Regions from separate parts of the Nonomuraea sp. NPDC049504 genome, predicted to be linked through region 3. Evidence: riboswitches for the same ligand, from Rfam matches in the RefSeq annotation. Region 3 holds a riboswitch; each other region holds the start of a gene.

Region 1 (4,837 bases), on a different contig from region 3:
GATGGACGAGCTGTGCACCGGCTACGGCCAGCGCGTCGGCATCGCCTTCCAGCTGCGCGACGACATCCTGGGCGTCTTCGGCGACCCGGCGCGGACGGGCAAGCCGGCCGGTGACGACCTGCGCGAGGGCAAGCGCACGATGCTCGTGGCCCGCACCCTCGCCGCCGCCTCCCCCGCCGCCGCGGCCACCGTACGCCGGCTGCTCGGCGACCCCGGCCTGGACGAGGAGGGTGTGGCGGAGCTGCGCGGCATCATCGAGGGCACCGGGGCGCTGCAGGAGTGCGAGGACCTCATCTCCGGCTATCTCGGCCAGGCGCTGGCCACGCTCGACGCGGCGCCGGTCACGCCTGAGGCGCGCGAGGCGCTGACCGAGCTGGCGATCGCGGCGACGTCCCGCAAGACCTGACCCCGCCGAGCCCGCGGATAAGCCGAGCCCGCGGATAAGCCGGGTCCGCGGATAAGCCGAGTCCGCGGATAAGGAGGCGCCCGCGCGGGGAAGCGCGGGCGCCTCGCAGGCTCAGCGGGCCGGCCCCGCGGCCAGCCGCTTGGCGAACTCGGCGGCGGCCGCGCCCGGGTCGTCGGCGTCGGTGATCGCGCGGACGACCACCACGCGGCTCACGCCGTACGCCATCACCTCGTCGAGGTTGCCCAGGTCGATGCCGCCGATGCCGAACCACGGCCGCGAGGTGCCGAGCGCCGCCGCGTGCCGCAGCAGCGGCGGCCCAGGCGCCGGGCGGCCCGGCTTGGTCGGCGTCGGCCAGATCGGGCCGCAGCAGAAGTAGTCGACGCCCTCCTCCACGGCCGCGGCGGACGCCTCGGCTGCGGAGTGGGTGGACCGTCCGATGACGACGTCGTCGCCGAGTATCTCTCGCGCGACAGTCAAGGGAAGGTCGTCCTGCCCCAGGTGGAGCACGTCGGGCCGGGCGGCGTAAGCGATGTCCGCCCGGTCGTTGACAGCGAGCAGTTTTCCGTGCCGGTCACAGGCGTCGCGGAAGACGTCGAGGAGGGCGAGTTCTTCGCGTGCCTCCAGGCCCTTCTCCCGCAGCTGGATGATGTCCACACCGCCGGCCAGCACCGCGTCGAGGAACTCCGCCAGATCGCCGCGGTCGCGGCGGCCGTCTGTGCAGAGATAGAGGCGGGCTTCAGAAAGCGAGGGCTTGGGCACGCCGCTTGACCTCTGTGTGACGGCCCGCCCTGATCGCCTCGATGGGCGAGCCTGGCAGTGACTCGTCGGGGGTGAAGAGCCAGCGCAGCGCCTCGACGTCGTCGTAGCCGGCGTCCTGGAGCACGGTGAGCGTGCCTGGCAGGCCCTTCATCACGTCCTTTCCGTCGAGGAACACCGCGGGCACCTGTGGCCCGCCGCTGCCACGGCGCACGCCGAGCAGCTTGTGGTCCTTCAGGAGTTGCTTGGCCCGCCCGATCGAGAGATCGAGGCGTGAGGCCACTTCGGGGAGGGTGAGCCACTCGTCGACGAGCTGGTCGGTCTCCCGGTCGATCTGTGCAACAGAAAGCGTCACGAAACCACAACTACCACATGCCGTCCTTGCTCAAACAACACAATCTCGTAGGGCCACTTGTGGATCTACCAGGCGTTCCGTGTCCAGCCGGTGACCCGCCTCGATGATGCGCCGGCCCTGCACGAGATCGCGCGGCCGGTCCACGGCCAGCACCGCGGCAAGCCTATCGTCCGCCGTGAGCCAGACGGCCGACCACTTGCCCTCGGGCTCGCCCCGGTGCACGATCCGCTCGCCCGACGCGTGGTGGCCGGCGTATTGGAGCATGTGGCCGAACTGCTCCGACCAGAAGTACGGCACCGGGTCGTAGACCGCCTCCTCCCCCATCAGCGTCGCGGCGGCGACCTCGGGGGCGTTGATCGCGGTGTCCCAGTGCTCGACCCTGAGGCGGGCGCCCCAGCGGCGCGACCACCAGGCGGCGCAGTCGCCCACCGCGACCACGCCGGGCAGCGAGGTGCGCAGGTGCTCGTCGGTGACGACGCCGTTGTGCAGGTCGATGTCGGCGTCGGCCAGCCACTCGACGGCCGGGCGCACGCCGATGCCGGTGACGACGACGTGGGACTCGACGAACTCGCCGCCCACCAGGCGGACGCCGCCCTCGTCGACCGACTCGACCATGGTGCCGAGGCGCAGGTCGATGCCGTCGTACCAGGGGATCGTGCGGGCGCCGAGCTCCGTGCCAATCGCGCTGGCGAGCGGGGCCTGGGCGGCCTCGATGACCGTCACCGCGCAGCCCGCGCGGCGGGCCGCCGTCGCCACCTCGGCGCCGATCCAGCCCGCGCCGATGACCGTGACCCGCGCGCCCGGGACGAGCATCACGCGCAGCTCGTGGGCGTCGTCGAGGGTGCGCAGGACGTGCTGAGGGCCGTCGCCCGGCAGCCTGATCGGGTCGGCGCCGGTCGCGATGACCAGGCCGTCGTAGTCGAGCTCGCCCTCGGTGGTCTCCACGACGCCCGCGCGCAGCGACTTCGCCGCGACCCCTGGACGGAAGTCGACCTGGAGCCGCTCGAGGTCGGTGTCGATGAAGCTGGTGTCGGCGTCGCCCTTGAGCACCGCCTTCGACAGCGGCGGGCGGTCGTAGGGGCGATGGCGCTCCTGGCCCAGCAGCGTCAGGCGACCGGCATAGCCGCGCCCGCGCAGGGCCTCCACCGTGCGCACTCCCGACAGTCCCGCTCCCACCACCACGACATGCTCCACGGTCATGACCATAACGGGGGCGGTGCGTGGACCCGGCACCGAGGCCGTAGGCTGTGGACGGAAAGACGCGCGGGAGTCCGGCCGTGACCGGGCTGAGAGGAAGGCTGCAGCGGGCCTTCGACCGCAAGACACCTGATCCGGATCATGCCGGCGAAGGGAGCGGATCATGGATGTGATCGTGGGCGGCGGGGTCGTCGGGCTGTCCGTGGCCTGGCGGCTGGCGCGCGAGGGGCGGCCGGTCACCGTCGTCGACCCGGCACCCGCCTCCGGGGCCTCCCACGCGGCCGCCGGGATGCTGGCGCCGGTCAGCGAGGTCACCTACACCGAGGCGCCGCTGCTGCGGCTGGGCGTCGCGGCCCTGCGCCGCTGGCCCGCCTTCGCCAGCGCCCTGGCCGAGGACGCCGCCCTTCCACCCGCTGGGCCCGAAGAGGTGGGCGGGCTGGATCTGCGGGCCGAGGGGACGCTGGACGTGGCGTTCGGGGCCGATGACATGGCGGCGCTCGATGAGCTGGCCGCGTTCATGGAGAAGCTGGACCTGCCGGTCGAGCGGCTGACCGGGCGCGAGTGCCGGCGGCTTGAGCCGATGCTGGCCCCGTCGGTGCGCGGCGGGCTGCTGGCGCCGGGCGACGCGTGGGTGAACCCGCGCCGGGTGACGGCGGCGCTGCTGGCCGCCCTGGAGCGGCGCGGCGTCCCCGTCGTGCGGGCCCGCGTGAGCGAGCTGGTCCGCACGGACGGCGCCGTCACCGGTGTCCGCCTCGCCGAGCCGCCCGCCGTACCCGGTGAAGGCCGCGGTTCCGCACCCCTCGCCGCCACGGGCGGACGAGCCGGAGGTGAGGTGCTGGCGGCCGGGCGGGTGGTGCTGGCGGCCGGGGCGTGGAGCGGTGAGCTGGCGGAGGTGCCGGTGCGGCCGGTCAAGGGCCAGATCATGCGCCTGCGCTCGCCGCAGCCGCTGCTCACCCGCTGCGTACGCGGCACCGTCCACGGCTCGCCGGTCTACCTCGTCCCCCGGGGCGACGGCGAGCTGGTGGTCGGCGCCACCCAGGAGGAGCTGGGCTACGACACGAGGGTGACCGCGGGCGGCCTGTACGAGCTGCTGCGCGACGCCAGGGAGCTGGTGCCCGGCGTCACCGAGCTGGAGGTCGCCGACGTGGTGGCGGGGCTGCGTCCCGGCACGCCCGACAACCTGCCGGTGATCGGTCCCGGCAGGACGCCGGGGCTGACGTACGCGACGGGACACCACCGGGGCGGGGTGCTGATGGCCCCGCTGACGGCGGCCATCCTGATGGGCGAGGAGAGCGAGCTGGCGGCCCTGTGCTCGCCGGGGAGGTTTCAGGAAATTTCATGATTATTACCATCAACGGGTCCGCGCACGAGCTGGCCGACGGCACCACCGTGGCGCAGGCCGTGCGTACGCTGACGACGGCCACCACCGGAGTGGCCGTGGCCGTGAACGACGAGGTGGTCACCCGCGGCGCCTGGGAGACGACGGCGCTCAGCGACCGTGACCGCGTGGAGGTGCTGACGGCGGTGCAAGGTGGATGAGCTGATCATCGCCGGCGAGAAGTTCTCCTCCCGGCTCATCATGGGCACCGGCGGCGCCCCTTCGCTGGAGGTGCTGGACCAGGCGCTGGCGGCGTCCGGCACCGAGCTGACCACGGTGGCGATGCGGCGGCTCGACCCCGCGGCCCGGGGTTCGGTGCTCGACGTGCTGCGTGCGCGCGGCATCAAGGTGCTGCCCAACACGGCGGGCTGCTTCACCGCGGGCGACGCCGTGCTGACGGCCCGGCTGGCCAGGGAGGCCCTGGGCACGAACTGGGTCAAGCTCGAAGTGATCGCCGACGAGCGCACGCTGCTGCCCGACCCGATCGAGACGTTCGACGCGGCGGAGCGGCTGGTGGCCGACGGGTTCGTGGTGCTGCCGTACATCGGGGACGACCCGGCGCTGGCCCGGCGGCTGGAGCAGGCCGGGTGCGCGGCCGTGATGCCGCTCGGCGCGCCGATCGGCTCGGGGCTCGGCATCCGCAACCCGCACAACATCGAGCTGATCGTGGAGGCCGCGTCCGTCCCGGTGATCCTCGACGCGGGCATCGGTACGGCGAGTGACGCCGCGCTGGCGATGGAGCTGG
Region 2 (4,837 bases), on a different contig from region 3:
CGCACGGTCACGGACGAGCCGTTCGCGCTCAGTGTGCCGCCCCAGAGCTGGGTGACGCGCTGACCGTCGGCGTACGTCCAGCTCACCGTCCAGCCGCTCATCGGCGCGGCGCCGGTGTTGGTGACGGTCACCTCGCCCTGGAAGCCGCCCTGCCACTGCCCGGTCGTCTTGTACGCGGCCGCGCAGTCACCGGCCGGCACGGTGGGTGTGACGGTGGGCGTGACGGTGGGGGTCGGGGTGCCCGCGAGCGCCTCGACCAGGGCCGGGTACCACTTGTCGGACATCTTCTGGTCACCGGCCGCGTTCGGGTGCACGCCGTCGTAGGTGTCGGTGGCGGTGTTGAAGCCCGTCCACTGGTCGACCACGGTGATCGGCGACTGGCCGGTGGAGGTCGCGGCGGCCCAGGCGGGGATGGCGTCGTTGAGGGCCACGGTGCGCCGGCCGCAGTCAGGGCAGGTGGCCGGGTTCATCGGGATGATCTCAGCGACCAGGATCCGCATGTTCGGGTTGCTCGCCCGCATCTGGTTCACCAGCGTGGTGAACGCGCCGAGGATCGTCGCGGGCGCGATGTTGCTCCACACGTCGTTGGTGCCCAGGTGCATGAGCACGACGTCGGGCCGGGTGGCCGCGAGCCAGCCGGGCAGCATGTTCTGGTTCGCGATGTTGGTGGCGAGATAGCCGCCGTGGCCTTCGTTGTCGCCGTCGTGCGCCACCCCGCAGCCCTGCGGCGGCAGCGTGCCGACGAAGTCGATGTTCGTGTGGCCGGTGCTCTGCAGCCGGTTCCACAGCATCGCCCGCCAGCAGCCGGGGGAGCCGGTGATCGAGTCGCCGAGCGGCATGATGCGTACGGCCGCCGCCTCGGCCGGCGTCGTCGCGAACAGCACGGCCGCGATCACGGTCACCATCCCCGCCAGCACGGCGCCGATTGCGCGCATCGTCCGATCTCCCGTCGTCAGCCTGCGCAGATCGTAAGGAGCGGCAGGCGGAACGGGGAAGCTGAAGGTCAGGACCGCGGGCATGAGCTGCGGGGACGCATGTAACTTTCAGGCGGCGGCGCGTACCACCGCCAGCGGGCAGGGCGCATGGTGCAGCATGGCCTGGCTGATGGATCCGATGAGCATGCCGGCGAGCTGTCCGCGCCCGCGCGAGCCCACCACCAGCAGCTCGGCCCCGGCCGCCGCCTCCTTCAGCACGTCCACGGGATGCCCGTGCACGATCTCGGCGACGGCCTCGACGCGGGGATGCCGGGCGCGGTACGGCGACAGCGCCTCGTGCAGCGCCCGCAGGTGGCCCTGCTCGCTCTCGGGGTCGGCCGGCCCGAAGCCGCCCGGCTGGGGCCAGGCCCACGCCTGGACCACCCGCAGCCGCGCCCCGCGCAGCTCGGCCTCGGCGAAGGCGAACTCCAGGGCCTGCTCGGCGCACTCGGACAGGTCGGTGCCCGCCACCACCTCGCCGGGCGTGGCGGGGCGGTCGCGGACGAGGACGACGTTCGTCTCGGCGTGCGCGACGACCCCGTACGCGACCGAGCCGACCAGCAGCCCGCGCACGCCGCCGATGCCGCTGCTGCCGACGACCAGCAGCTCGGCGTCGGCGGCGGCCTTGAGCAGGGCCGCGCGGGGATCGCCGGGGAGCAGGACGGTCTCCACACGCACCTGGGGCCGCTCGCGCAGCGCGCGGTCCTTGGCGGAGGTGAGCACGGTGCGCGCTTCCTCGCGCATCCACCGCGCCACCTCGGCGTAACGGACGGGCTGGTCCTCCTCGCACACCCACTTGGGCACGACGTGCGCGACGGTCAGCGGAACCTGGCGCAGCACGGCCTCGGTGGCGGCCCAGCCGGCCGCCTCCAGGCCGGCACGGGAGCCGTCCACACCTACGATGATCAACTCGGCTCCTCAGGACGCGGTGTAGCACTCCACCTCGGCGCGGCGGAACGACAGTCCCACGGCCTCGGAGTCGCGGACGCACGCGCGCTCCGCCTTGCTGAGCTTGAGCGTGCCGCAGACGGTCACGCCGGAGTAGGTACGGCAGTCGAGCGACGGATCGGTACGGCCGACGCGATAGAGCTCTCTGACGTTCTTGCGGCACTTGGCCTTACCGGTATCGGAGTAGCGGCACTGGGCCAGCAGGGTGTCGAACTGCTCCTGACTGACCTCGTGCTGTTGCATGCCGTCCCCGGCGGCGGCGGTGGCGCCGGATGCGGCCATCACGACGAGTAGTCCTGCGACAGCGGCGATTCTCATCATGTTTCCCCTGATGGGGTCCGTACCGCTGAGAAGCCCCGCCAAACCTTTTCGCCCTGGTTTGGGATCCAGCCCCGCGTGGGTACGATCACCGCCGTCCAACGCGGGAGCCCGGTGGAGACCGGGCTGAGAGGACGGCTGCCAGCCGCCGACCGCCAGAACCTGCTCCGGGTAATGCCGGCGAAGGGAGTTTGCGCGATGACTGACGCGCGCTTTTCCAAGATCTACAGCGGCGAGCTGCGGGTGCCGATGCGGCAGGTGAACCTGTCGAACGGCACGGCGGTGACGCTGTACGACACCTCGGGCCCGTACACCGACCCCTCCTACGAGCCCGACCTGCGGCGGGGCCTGCCGCGCCGCCGGGCCGAGTGGATCGAGGAGCGGCGGGCCGCCGGGCACCCGGTCACCCAGGTCGGCTGCGCGCGGCGCGGGCTGGTGACCAAGGAGATGGAGTTCGTCGCGGTCCGCGAGGGCGTCACGCCGGAGTTCGTACGGGACGAGGTCGCGGCCGGCCGGGCCATCATCCCCGCGAACGTCAACCACCCCGAGACCGAGCCCATGATCATCGGCCGCAACTTCCTCGTGAAGATCAACGCCAACATCGGCAACTCCGCGGTCACCTCCTCCATCGAGGAGGAGGTCGAGAAGATGACCTGGGCCACCCGCTGGGGCGCCGACACGATCATGGACCTGTCCACCGGCGACGACATCCACGAGACCCGCGAGTGGATCCTGCGCAACTCCCCGGTCCCGGTCGGCACCGTGCCGATCTACCAGGCGCTGGAGAAGGTCAAGGGCCGGCCGGAGGAGCTGTCGTGGGAGGTCTTCCGCGACACCCTGATCGAGCAGTGCGAGCAGGGCGTGGACTACGTGACCGTGCACGCGGGCGTGCGGCTCGCGCACGTGCCGCTCACCGTGCGCCGCAAGACCGGCATCGTCTCGCGCGGCGGCTCGATCATGGCCGCCTGGTGCCTCGCGCACCACCGCGAGAGCTTCCTGTACGAGAACTTCGCCGAGATGTGCGAGATCCTGGCCCGCTACGACGTGTCGTTCTCGCTCGGCGACGGCCTGCGGCCCGGTTCGATCGCCGACGCCAACGACGAGGCCCAGTTCGCCGAGCTGCGCACGCTGGGCGAGCTGACCGTGATCGCGCGCGAGCACGACGTGCAGGTCATGATCGAGGGCCCTGGACACGTGCCCATGCACAAGATCAAGGAGAACGTCGACCTGCAGCGCGAGCTGTGCGACGACGCCCCCTTCTACACCCTCGGCCCGCTCGTCACCGACGTCGCGCCCGGCTACGACCACATCACCTCGGGCATCGGGGCCGCCATGATCGGCTGGTTCGGCACCGCCATGCTCTGCTACGTCACCCCCAAGGAGCACCTCGGCCTGCCGGACAAGGACGACGTGAAGACCGGCGTGATCACGTACAAGATCGCCGCGCACGCCGCTGACCTGGCCAAGGGGCACCCGAAGGCGCAGGAGTGGGACGACGCGCTGTCCGACGCGCGCTTCGAGTTCCGCTGGGAGGACCAGTTCGACCTCTCGCTCGACCCCGACACGGCCCGCGCCTTCCACGACGAGACGCTGCCCGCCGCGCCCGCCAAGACCGCGCACTTCTGCTCGATGTGCGGCCCCAAGTTCTGCTCGATGCGGATCAGCCACGACATCAGGCGGGCCGGTTTCGAGGAGAAGGCCGCCGAGTTCCGTCGCCTCGGCGGCACGATCTACGTGGAGTGACGCCACCAAGTGCCCAGGCCGCGGCTAGCCGGGGAGCGTCTCGCCGCCGATCGGGGCCAGCACCTCGCCCGTGTAGTACGAGGACAGCCGGTCGGAGGCGAAGAACACGTACGAGGGGGCGATCTCGTCCGGATGGGCGGGTCGCCCCATCGGCACCTGCTGGCCGAACTTCTTCACCTTCTCCTCCGGCATCGTGGCCGGGATGAGCGGCGTCCACACCGGGCCAGGCGCCACCGCGTTGACCCGGATGCCCCGCTCGACCAGGTTCTGGGCCATGGAGTAGGTGAAGGCGTTGATCGCGCCCTTCGTGGCGGCGTAGTCGATGAGCGACTTGTTGCCGCGCAGGCCGTTGATCGACGAGGTGTTGATGATGGCCGCGCCCTCGCGCAGGTGCGGGAGCGCGGCCTTCATGACGCGGAAGTAGCTGTGGATGTTGACGGCGAACGTGTGCTCCCACTGCTCGTCGTCCAGCTCCTCGAGGCCGCTCACCGGCTGCTGGTAGGCCACGTTGTTGACCAGCACGTCCAGGCCGCCCAGCTCGGAGACGGCCTGCTCGACGACCGACGCGCAGTGCGCACGGTCGGCCAGGTCGCCGGGCAGCGTCACGCAGCGCCGCCCGGTCTCCTCGACCAGCTTGCGGGTGTGCGCGGCGTCCTCGTGCTCGCTCAGGTACGCGATCGCGACGTCCGCGCCCTCCTTGGCGAACGCCACGGCGACCGCCCGGCCGATGCCCGAGTCGCCGCCCGTGATCAGGGCCTTCTTGCCGGCGAGCAGGTCGCGGCCGACGTAGTCGCGCATCTCGTCGCGCGGCTCAGGGGCCATCTCGCCGGTGCTGCCCGGGTACGGCTGGTTCT
Region 3 (4,837 bases):
GTCGAGACGACGGTCATCGGGGTCGTGCTGCTGATCCTCGCCATCATGGCGGGCGGCTGGGTCCAGGACTCGAGCTGGGCGCCGTTCTTCACGCTCAGCCCGTCGGCGCTGGCGCTGTGGCTCATCGCGTACGGATTCGTCGCCGCCGTCCTGCCCGTCTGGATGCTGCTCGCGCCGCGCGACTACCTGTCGACGTTCATGAAGATCGGCACGATCGTGCTGATCGCGGTCGGCATCGCGGTCACCATGCCGCCGCTGCGGACCACCGCGTTCACCGACTTCGCCTTCAACGGTGAGGGGCCGGTCTTCGCCGGGTCGTTGTTCCCGTTCGTGTTCATCATCATCGCCTGCGGCGCGCTGTCCGGCTTCCACGCGCTGATCTCGTCCGGCACGACGCCGAAGATGATCCAGAAGGAGACGCAGGTCAGGATGATCGGCTACGGCTCCATGCTCATGGAGTCGTTCGTGGCGGTCATGGCGATCACCGCGGCCTGTGTGCTGAGCCCCGGCCTCTACTTCGCGATGAACTCACCGGCCGGCGTCGTCGGCGCGACCGTGCAGAGCGCCGCCGAGGCCGTCACGAACATGGGCTTCGTCATCACTCCCGAGCAGTTGCAGGCCGCGGCGGCGGCCGTGCAGGAGGAGACGCTGATAGCGCGGACGGGCGGCGCGCCCACCCTGGCCGTGGGCATCTCGCAGATCTTCTCCGGCTTCCTCGGCGGCGCGGGGCTCCAGGCTTTCTGGTACCACTTCGCGATCATGTTCGAGGCGCTGTTCATCCTCACCACCGTGGACGCGGGCACGCGGGTGGGCCGGTTCATGCTCCAGGACACGATCGGCAACCTGTGGAAGCCGATCTCCCGGGTGAGCTGGTGGCCCGGGCTCGTCGCGACCAGCGCCGTCGTGGTGGCGGCCTGGGGCTACTTCCTCTACCAGGGCGTCAACGACCCGCTCGGCGGCATCAACCAGCTCTTCCCGCTGTTCGGCATCGCGAACCAGCTGCTCGCCGCCGTCGCGCTCACCGTGGCCACCACGCTGCTGATCAAGAGCGGCCGGCTCAAGTGGGCGTGGGTGACGGGCGTCCCGCTGGCCTGGGACGTCGCCGTCACGCTCACCGCGAGCTGGCAGAAGGTGTTCTCCGCCGACCCGAAGCTCGGCTTCTTCGCCCAGCGCGACCGCTACCAGGCCGCGCTCGACCAGGGCGAGCTGCTCGCGCCCGCCAGGACGGAGGACGCGATGCGGCAGATCGTCATCAACTCGACCGTGGACGGCGTGCTGGCCGCGCTCTTCGCCGTGCTGATCATCGTGGTCCTCATCGACGCCGCCCGCATCTGGATCAAGGCGATCCGGCTGCGCGAGCCGCTGCCCGACACGGAGGCGCCGTTCCAGGAGTCGACGATCGTGGCGCCGTCGGGGCTCATCGCCACCCGCGAGGAGAAGGAGCTGATGGCGAAGTCGCCGTGACGGTCAGGGGGCGAGCCAGGCGGCCGTGGGCCAGCCCTCGCGCCGCCACGCGCTGTCCCAGAACATCCACTCGTACGCCGCCGCCCGCCCGTACGCCTGCGCCATCGCCTCACGGGTGTCAGGGAGGGAGGCGGCGGCGAGCCGGTCGGTGATGGCCTTGGCCCGCTCGACGGAGGCGGCGAACCCGGGGTCGGAGTAGGTGGAGATCCACTTCGCGTACGGGTGCGCGGGGTCGTCGCCGGCCTTGGCGAGCAGCGCGGTGCCGACGTCCTGGTAGATCCAGAAGCACGGCAGCACCGCCGCCGCGATCACCGGGTAGGGCGCCGACAGGGCCGTGGCCTGCAGGAACGACGAGTACGCCAGGCACGTCGGCGAGGTCACGATGCCCTTGACGGCCGCGCCCAGCTCCTCGATGTAGCCGGAGTGCAGCTCGCGCTCGGCGACCAGCGCGGTGTGCGCGCTCATGGCCCAGAACGCCGCCTCGTCGGAGTCGTCGGCGCGGACCGAGGCGGCCGCCAGCGCCTTCGAGAACGCCTCGAGGTAGCGGGCGTCCTGCACCATGTAGAAGGCGAACGTCTCACGGTCGAGCGAGCCGTCGCCGAGTGCCGTCACGAAGGGGTGCTCGTGGATGGCGCGCATCAGCTCGGACGTGCGCTGCCAGATGTCATCGCAGAACATCGCGTCTCTTTCGCGAAGAAGGGGGCGGGGTTACCAGGCGTTGTGGAAGTGGTGGACGGGGCCGTGGCCGTGGCCGACCCCCAGCGAGTCGGCGGCGCGCAACGCCTGCGTCAGGTAGTCCTTCGCGGCGCGCACCGCACTCGGCCAGTCGTCGTGGCGGGGCCGCAGCGCCGCGATCGCCGAGGACAGCGTGCAGCCCGTGCCATGGGTGTTGCGTGTCGGCACCCGCGGCGCGGCCAGCTCGATCGTGCCCTCGGGGGTGGCCAGCACATCGACGCAGGTGTCGCCGTCGAGGTGGCCGCCCTTGAGCAGCACCTGCCGGGCGCCGAGCGCGCGCAGCCTGGCCGCCTGCGCGTGCATCTCGGGCAGCCCGCTCGCCTGCGGCTCGCCGAGCAGGTCGGCCGCCTCGGGCAGATTGGGGGTGATGAGGTCGGCGCGCGGCAGCAGCGTGCGGCGCAGCTCGCTCACCGCGTCGGCGGGCAGCAGCCGGTCGCCGCTCTTGGCGACCATGACGGGGTCGAGCACGACATGAGGCGGCCGGTACGTGTCGAGCGCCGCCGCCACCGCCTTGATCAGGTCGGCGTCGCCCAGCATGCCGATCTTCACGGCGTCGGCGGGCACGTCGGTGAGCAGGGTGTCGAGCTGCTGGGCCACGAACGCGGCCGGCACCTCGTGGATGCCGGTCACGCCCGTCGTGGTCTGCGCCACGAGCGCGGTGACGACCGTCATGCCGTACGCGCCGAGCGCGGAGAAGGTCTTGAGGTCGCCCTGGATGCCGGCCCCGCCACTCGGGTCGGTGCCCGCGATGGTCAGGACCTTGGGTACGGCGTTCGCTGCCATGACGTCCCTTCGCTAGTGCGAACTAGATCAGGTTCGACGGGTGTGATCTCAGCCCGGCTTTCCGGGCACCCCGCGTCAACGGCTCACTCTAACAGGCCGGGTTGTTGACCACACGTTCGAGTGTGGGCATCGTAGGGCGGGTGGCCGCTGACGAGACGCGCGACGGGGTCTCCCTGACCAACCTCGACCAGCCCCTCTTCGACGGCGCCGACGCCACGAAACGGGACCTGGTCGACTACCTCGACGCGGTCGCGGGCCGGATGGTGCCCGTGCTGCGCGACCGGCCGCTCTCGGTCATCCGGGTACGCCCAGGGCAGGAGCCGTTCATGCAGAAGAACCTGCCCAAATACGCTCCCGACTGGGTGCGGTCGGTGACCGTGTGGGCGGACTCCTCGCGGCGGCAGGTCACGTACGCGCTGTGCGACGACCGCAGGACGCTGCTCTGGTTCGCCAACCAGCGGGCCGTCGAATACCACCCGGCGCTCTACGCCGGTGAGCACCCCACGCACATGGTGCTCGACCTCGACCCGCCCGAGCATGACTCCTTCGCGCCGGCCGTCCGGGGCGCGCACCTCGTCAGGCAGGCGCTCGCCGACTGCGGGCTGGCCGGGGCCGTCAAGACCAGCGGGGCCAAGGGGGTGCACGTGTTCGTGCCCGTCGTGCCGGGCACCGCGATGGACGACCTGGCCGCCGCCACCCGGGCGCTGGCCGCCCGCGCCGAGCGGCTGGACCCTTCGCTGGCCACCACCGCGTTCATCAGGGAGGACCGCGAGGGCAAGGTGTTCCTCGACTCCACGCGGGCGGGCGGCGCGACGGTGGCGGCCGCCTACAGCCCGCGGATCCGGCCCGGCGTGCCCGTCTCGTTCCCCGTGGCGTGGGACGAGCTCGACGGCGTCCGGCCTGGCGAGTTCACCATCCGCACCGCTGTCGAGCGGCTGGGTGAGGGCGACCCGTGGGCCGAGCACATGCCGGCGCCGCAGGCGCTGCCCGCCGACCTCGTCGAGGAGGGGCACACGATCCCGGTGGCGCGCGTGCAGGCGATGCACGAGGGCAAGCGCCGCGCCCGCGCCCGCCGCGCCGATTAGCCGCCCGCCGCGCCGGGCCGCCCGCCCGCGGCTGGCGGCGCGGCCGGCATCCCGGCCGGCATCCCGGCCGGCGGCAGTCTTCACCGGCGCGGAGGGCGCTCGACGGCTCGCTTGGCCTTCGACGTGCGCGGCATCCCGCCACGCACCGCCACGCACTGCCCCGTAGCCCGCCCCGTAGCCCGCTTCGCCGGGGCGAGAGCAGTCTCGCCCCGGTCGCGGTCAGCGGGTGATGGTGACGTCGTCCACGCCGGCCTCCACGAGGGAGGCGCCTGAGGCGTCGGCGGCGTCGATGAGGATGCGGACGGTCTGGCCCGCGTAGGCGTTCAGGCTCGCCGTCGCGGTGGTCCAGGCGCCGTTGCGGTTGGTGGCGGCGCCGGGCTGGTCGAGCACGGTCGTCGTGGTGCTGCCGACGACGCGGACGCGCAGGTAGTCGGCGCTGGAGGAGTTCGAGCCGTGCGCCAGGTAGTACGACAAGGACAGGTTCAGGGGGCCTGCCGAGGGGAGCGTGATCGGCGGTGACTGGATCGAGGTGACGCCGCCGTCGATGTTGTGGTCGCCCGCCGACGAGCCCGCCAGGCGGCCGGTCACGAGGTCGTTCGTGCCGCTGACCGTGGTGCCGAGCTGCTTGGCGCCGCTTGAGGTGGTGGTCTGCGGGTCGCCGCGCTCCCAGAGCCCGGTGGCGGCGGTGTCGGTGCCGTTCGGGTTCGCCGTCCAGCCCGTGGCCGTCTCGAACGTGTCCTGCCAGACCACGACCGGCGGTACGGCGGTGG
Region 4 (4,837 bases), on a different contig from region 3:
TGATCACCCGGCACGTGGGGCGGTTCATCGGGCCCGACGCGCGGCGGCTCGACCCGGTGCGCAGAGAGCTCGACGCCTACTTCTCGGGGCGGCTGCGGACGTTCGCCACGCCGGTCGACCTGACGCTGGCGACGCCGTTCGCCCGTACGGTGCTGCAGAAGACCATGGCGGTCCCCTACGGCACGACCACGACGCTGGAGGAGATCGGCGAGAGCATCGGCAGGCCGCGCGCGCTGCGGGCGATCGGCAACGCGCTGGCCTCCAACCCCGTCTGCGTGATCGTGCCCTGCCACCGGGTGCTGCGCGAGGACGGCGGGCTGGGCGACTACGCCGGCGGCGCCGCCGCCAAGCAGCACCTGCTCAACGTCGAGCAGCGCGCGACCGCTGGATGAGCCCGATGAGCAGCGTCACCAGCGCCGCCACCAAGGCGCCGCCGAGCGCGCCGTTCATCCACGACTGACGCACGAAGCCGAGCGCCTCGCGCACCCCCGTCCAGAGCGCGTCCCACTGCGGGAAGGTCGGCGTCGAGGTGGTCAGCCAGTACGCGGCGAAGCCCAGCGCCCAGGGCACCAGCATTGACCAGCGCGACGGTGCGTCCTCGGCGGTGTTCCAGCCCTCGCCGCGGCGCAGCACGAAGTAGTCGACCGCGAGCACCGCGAACATCGGCACGAACACGGCGCCGATCACGCCGAGGAACACGCCGTAGGAGTTGACGTCCGCGAAGAGCGCGATCACGACCGTCACCACGCCGATGGCGGTCGAGAGGATCCGGCGGTCCACCCGCGGCATGAGGTTCTGCAGCGACATGGTGGTGGAGTAGACGTTGGCGAAGGACTGGTCGGTCTCGCGCAGCACCAGGATGCCGAAGAACAGCGCGCCCAGCGGCACCGCCACGAACGGCGTGAAGACCGACGTCGCGTCGGCCAGCACGCCGTCGGCGCCCGCCAGGGCCACCGCGTAGACGCCGAGCCCCAGGCAGGCCACCTGGGCCAGCGTGTAGCCGCCGACCACGCCGGTGAACGCGGCGCGTCCCGACCGCGAGTGGCGGGCGAAGTCGGCCGCCATCGGCACCCACGACACCGACAGCGCGATCACGTAGTCGACGGCGGCGGGGAAGGCCGTCCAGCTCCCGCCCTCGGGTGAGGGGGCCTCGCGCAGGAAGAACACCGCGAACCAGACCATCGCCACGATGACGCCGACGGTGACGTAGCGGCGCAGCAGCCGGATCGAGCCGAGCGGCCAGACGGTCAGCGCCGCCGTCAGGACGCCCGCGACGAGCACCCACACCTGGTACGGCACCGACGGGAAGATCGCGCCGGCCCCCTTGGCGATCACCCACAGCTCGAAGGCCCCCCAGCCGATCATCTGGATGATGTTCAGCAAGGTCGGGACGTAGGAGATCCTGGCCCCGAACAGCCCGCGCAGCAGCACCATGGCCGGCTTGCCGGTGCGCGTGCCCGGGATGGCCGACAGGCCCACCATGGCGGTGCCGATCAGGCTGCCCACCACGGTGGCGACCAGCGCCGCCGCGAGAGTGAGCGGCGCATTGCCCAGCGGGTCGAGCAGCAGCAGCGCTCCGGAGAAGCCGAGGAGGCTGACCCCGAGGTTGGCCCAGAGCGCGCCCTGATCGAGCACGCCCAGGGTCTTGGGCGCCTCGCCTTCGAGGGTCAGCGGAACTTCTTCGACGCCGTGCGACATCGCACACTCCCTACGCCGGCATTACCCGGACAGGTTCAGGCGGTCGGCAGCGGATGCATTGCTGCCCTCTCAGCCCGGCGACCCCGAGCTCCCGCGACGATCTGTAGTTTGCGCCCTTATCTTGCCTTAGAGAGGGTCAAATCGCCATAGTGGGCGACTTACGCCACAAAAGGCTCCTGGCCCGTCTCGCTGACCATCGGCTTCTGCGCGGCCTCCCACGACTGCATGCCGCCGCCGACGTTGACCGCCTCGCGTCCGAGCTGGTTGAGCCACGCGGCGACCTGCAGCGACCGGCCGCCCACCCGGCAGACGACATAGACCGTGCGGTCGCCGGGGACCTCCTCCACCCGGCCCTGGATCTGCGTCATGGGGATGTGGACGGCCTGCGGCGCGTGGCCCGCCAGCCATTCGTCCTGCTCGCGGACGTCGAGCAGGTAAGCGTCTGCGGGCACGGCACTGGCCTCGATCTCAGGAACGGTCATGACTCCATCATGGCGTGCCCGAAGCCGTGCACCGGACGCCCGCACCTACTTGAGCAGCTTGGACAGGCGGCGGTCGGCCAGCGGCTTGCCGCCGGTCTGGCAGGTCGGGCAGTACTGCAGCGAGGAGTCGGCGAACGAGACCTCCCTGATCGTGTCGCCGCACACGTCGCACGGCTGCCCCGCACGGTTGTGCACCCGCAGCCCCGACTTCTTCTCCGCCTTGAGATCCTTGGCCGCGAGCCCGTGCGCGCGCTCGACCGCGTCGCGCAGCGTGGTCACGATGGCCTCGTGCAGGTCGGCGAGCTGCGCGTCGGTCAGCGTCGCGGCGATCTTGAAGGGCGACATCTTGGCGGCGTGCAGCACCTCGTCGGAGTAGGCGTTGCCGATGCCGGCGATCACCTTCTGGTCGCGCAGCAGGCCCTTGATCTGGGTGCGCTTGCCGCCCACGATGCGCTTGAGCGCCTCGACGGTGAACGACTCGGCCATCGGGTCGGGGCCGAGGGCGGCGATGCCGGGCACCTCGTCCGGATTTTTCGTGACATAGACGGCGAGGCGCTTCTGTGTCCCCGCCTCCGTCAGCTCGAACCCGGGCGCCAGCCCCTCGTCGTCGGGCGCCAGCCGCACGCGTACGGCCAGCGGCCCCTTCCCCGGCCGCACCGGCTTGGCCCCCGACAGGTCGTCGCGCCAGCGCAGCCACCCGGCGCGGGCCAGGTGGATGATCAGATGCAGCCCGTCGCAGTCGAGGTCGAGGAACTTGCCGTGCCTGCTCACACCGGTGACGGTCAGCCCGCCGAGCGAGGTGACGGGCGGGTCGAACGTCTTGAGCGCCTGGATGGCCACCACGTCGATCCCCGCGATCGCGCGGCCCACGGCCCGCTCACGCAGGAAGTGGGTGAGCGACTCGACTTCGGGAAGTTCGGGCATGCCCCCAGAGTACGGCCCGCACGGAACTGTCCCCAGAACGGGAGCCATCGGGTCGTTAAGGTCAAGTGCATGACCGTGACGATCGCAGAAGAGCTCCTCCTCCTGGCACTCAGCGAGGACAAAGGCAAGCTCCTCATCAACGCGGCCACGCTCGACCTGGCGCTCTCCGGCGGCATCCTGGCCGAGCTGGCGTTGGCCGGCCGCGTCACCAAGGACGGCAAGAAGCTGGCCGTCGCCACGCCCGACCCCGTCGGCGACCGGGAGCTGGACGCCGCGCTGGAACGCATCGCGAACGACAAGGCGCGCACCCCGGAGTGGTGGGTGCGCAAGCTGCAGACGGACGACCTGCGCGACCGCCTGCTCACCCGCCTGGCCAACACCGGCGTGCTGGCCAGAGAGCGCACCAAGGCGCTCGGCATCTTCACGGTCACCCGCTGGCCCGAGCTGGACTCCGCCGTCGAGGCCGACATCAGGGAGCGGATGACGGCCGTGCTCGCGGGCGCCACCCCCGACCCCCGCACGACCGCCCTGATCGCGCTGGCCAAGGCGGCCGGGCTCGACCGCAAGGCGTTCCCCGACGCCGGCAAGGCCCGCGTCAAGGAGCTCGCCAAGGGCGACTGGGTGGCGGACGCGGTGGCCCGCGCCATCGCCGACATGAACGCCGCCGTCGTGGTCACCACCGTGACGTGAGGCCCGTCAGCCGGCGTCCACGACGTCCTTGGGCACCGGCTTGTCCTCCTTCAGCGCGTTGAACAGCGCGAGCGCCTTCGTCCTGTCCCACTTCACCGCGTCACCGCTGGCCACGCGCTCGGTGCCGCCGAACGGCACCACCGTCGTCACCGGGCTGTCGCCCATGGCGAGCCCCAGCGACAGCATGTTGAACGCCCCGGTGCTCGAGTCGACCTCGACCGCGTCGGTCGCGCTCGCGGCCAGCGGGATCGCGGTGAACGGGTTGAGCAGCACCCCGGGGCTCGCGGCCTTCTTCACGACCGCGCTGAGGAACTGCCGCTGCCGCTTGGTCCGCTCGAAGTCGGGCAGCGCGCCGCCCTTGCGGGTGCGTACGTAGCCGAGCGCCTGTGAGCCGGTGAGCACCTGGGTGCCCTTCTTCAGCTTGAGCCCTGCCTTGGGGTCGTTGACGGCGGCCCGTACGTTGATCTCGACCCCGCCCACGGCGTCCACGATGTCCACGAACCCGGCGAAGCCGATCTCCATGTAGTGGTCGATGTGCACGCCGGTGGCGTTCTCGACCGTGCGGACGAGCAGCTTGGGCCCACCGAAGGCGTAGGCGGAGTTGAGCTTGTCGCGCCCCCTGCCCGGGATGGTGATCGCGGAGTCGCGCGGCAGGCTGACCAGCGTGGGCGCGTCGCTCCCCTCGGGGATGTGCAGCAGCATCATCGAGTCCGTACGCTGCCCCGCGGCCCGCCCGGTGGCGAGCTTCTTCCGCTGAGCGGCGGTCAGACCCTTGCGGCTGTCTGAGCCGACGAGCAGCCAGTTGGTGCCAGGCGTGTCGGCGGGCCGCCCCTCGTACTCGTCGAGCACCCCTTCGATGCCCGTCAGCCGCGAGTTGACCCAGAAGAACAACCCCACCCCGGCGACGAGCAGCAGCACCAGGAACCCGGCGGTGATCGACAGGATCGCCTTGCCGGAGATCTTCTTACGCGGCCCCTTGGGCGGCCCCTTGGGAGGCCGCGGCTCGGCGGGACCACCGGACCGCGAGCGAAGCGGCCTGACCG

What was found. Region 3 has a riboswitch for thiamine pyrophosphate ahead of thiD (bifunctional hydroxymethylpyrimidine kinase/phosphomethylpyrimidine kinase). Riboswitches for the same ligand answer to the same signal wherever they lie in the genome.
Region 1: another riboswitch for thiamine pyrophosphate. It lies ahead of AB0K28_RS49305 (FAD-dependent oxidoreductase); the one in region 3 lies ahead of thiD (bifunctional hydroxymethylpyrimidine kinase/phosphomethylpyrimidine kinase).
Region 2: another riboswitch for thiamine pyrophosphate. It lies ahead of thiC (phosphomethylpyrimidine synthase ThiC); the one in region 3 lies ahead of thiD (bifunctional hydroxymethylpyrimidine kinase/phosphomethylpyrimidine kinase).
Region 4: another riboswitch for thiamine pyrophosphate. It lies ahead of AB0K28_RS12450 (cytosine permease); the one in region 3 lies ahead of thiD (bifunctional hydroxymethylpyrimidine kinase/phosphomethylpyrimidine kinase).

The regions. Positions count from the first base shown of each region.
Region 1 covers NZ_JBFAPT010000052.1:5,274-10,110, forward strand. Annotated here, with positions in the region: gene AB0K28_RS49285 (polyprenyl synthetase family protein) at 1-406, shown strand, start outside; gene thiE (thiamine phosphate synthase) at 518-1,165, opposite strand; gene AB0K28_RS49295 (Rv2175c family DNA-binding protein) at 1,143-1,517, opposite strand; gene AB0K28_RS49300 (FAD-dependent oxidoreductase) at 1,548-2,717, opposite strand; TPP riboswitch at 2,771-2,887, shown strand; gene AB0K28_RS49305 (FAD-dependent oxidoreductase) at 2,878-4,056, shown strand; gene thiS (sulfur carrier protein ThiS) at 4,053-4,253, shown strand; gene AB0K28_RS49315 (thiazole synthase) at 4,294-4,837, shown strand, end outside.
Region 2 covers NZ_JBFAPT010000002.1:634,174-639,010, forward strand. Annotated here, with positions in the region: gene AB0K28_RS06115 (cellulose binding domain-containing protein) at 1-935, opposite strand, end outside; gene AB0K28_RS06120 (universal stress protein) at 1,044-1,883, opposite strand; gene AB0K28_RS06125 (hypothetical protein) at 1,893-2,243, opposite strand; TPP riboswitch at 2,334-2,446, shown strand; gene thiC (phosphomethylpyrimidine synthase ThiC) at 2,439-3,983, shown strand; gene AB0K28_RS06135 (SDR family oxidoreductase) at 4,008-4,837, opposite strand, start outside.
Region 3 covers NZ_JBFAPT010000021.1:30,193-35,029, forward strand. Annotated here, with positions in the region: gene AB0K28_RS33725 (carbon starvation CstA family protein) at 1-1,464, shown strand, start outside; gene AB0K28_RS33730 (TenA family protein) at 1,468-2,142, opposite strand; gene thiD (bifunctional hydroxymethylpyrimidine kinase/phosphomethylpyrimidine kinase) at 2,173-2,982, opposite strand; TPP riboswitch at 2,970-3,065, opposite strand; gene AB0K28_RS33740 (ATP-dependent DNA ligase) at 3,123-4,067, shown strand; gene AB0K28_RS33745 (M28 family peptidase) at 4,287-4,837, opposite strand, start outside.
Region 4 covers NZ_JBFAPT010000005.1:218,736-223,572, forward strand. Annotated here, with positions in the region: gene AB0K28_RS12445 (methylated-DNA--[protein]-cysteine S-methyltransferase) at 1-392, shown strand, start outside; gene AB0K28_RS12450 (cytosine permease) at 361-1,698, opposite strand; TPP riboswitch at 1,688-1,803, opposite strand; gene AB0K28_RS12455 (rhodanese-like domain-containing protein) at 1,857-2,180, opposite strand; gene AB0K28_RS12460 (DNA-formamidopyrimidine glycosylase family protein) at 2,226-3,104, opposite strand; gene AB0K28_RS12465 (GPP34 family phosphoprotein) at 3,174-3,794, shown strand; gene AB0K28_RS12470 (LCP family protein) at 3,801-4,837, opposite strand, start outside.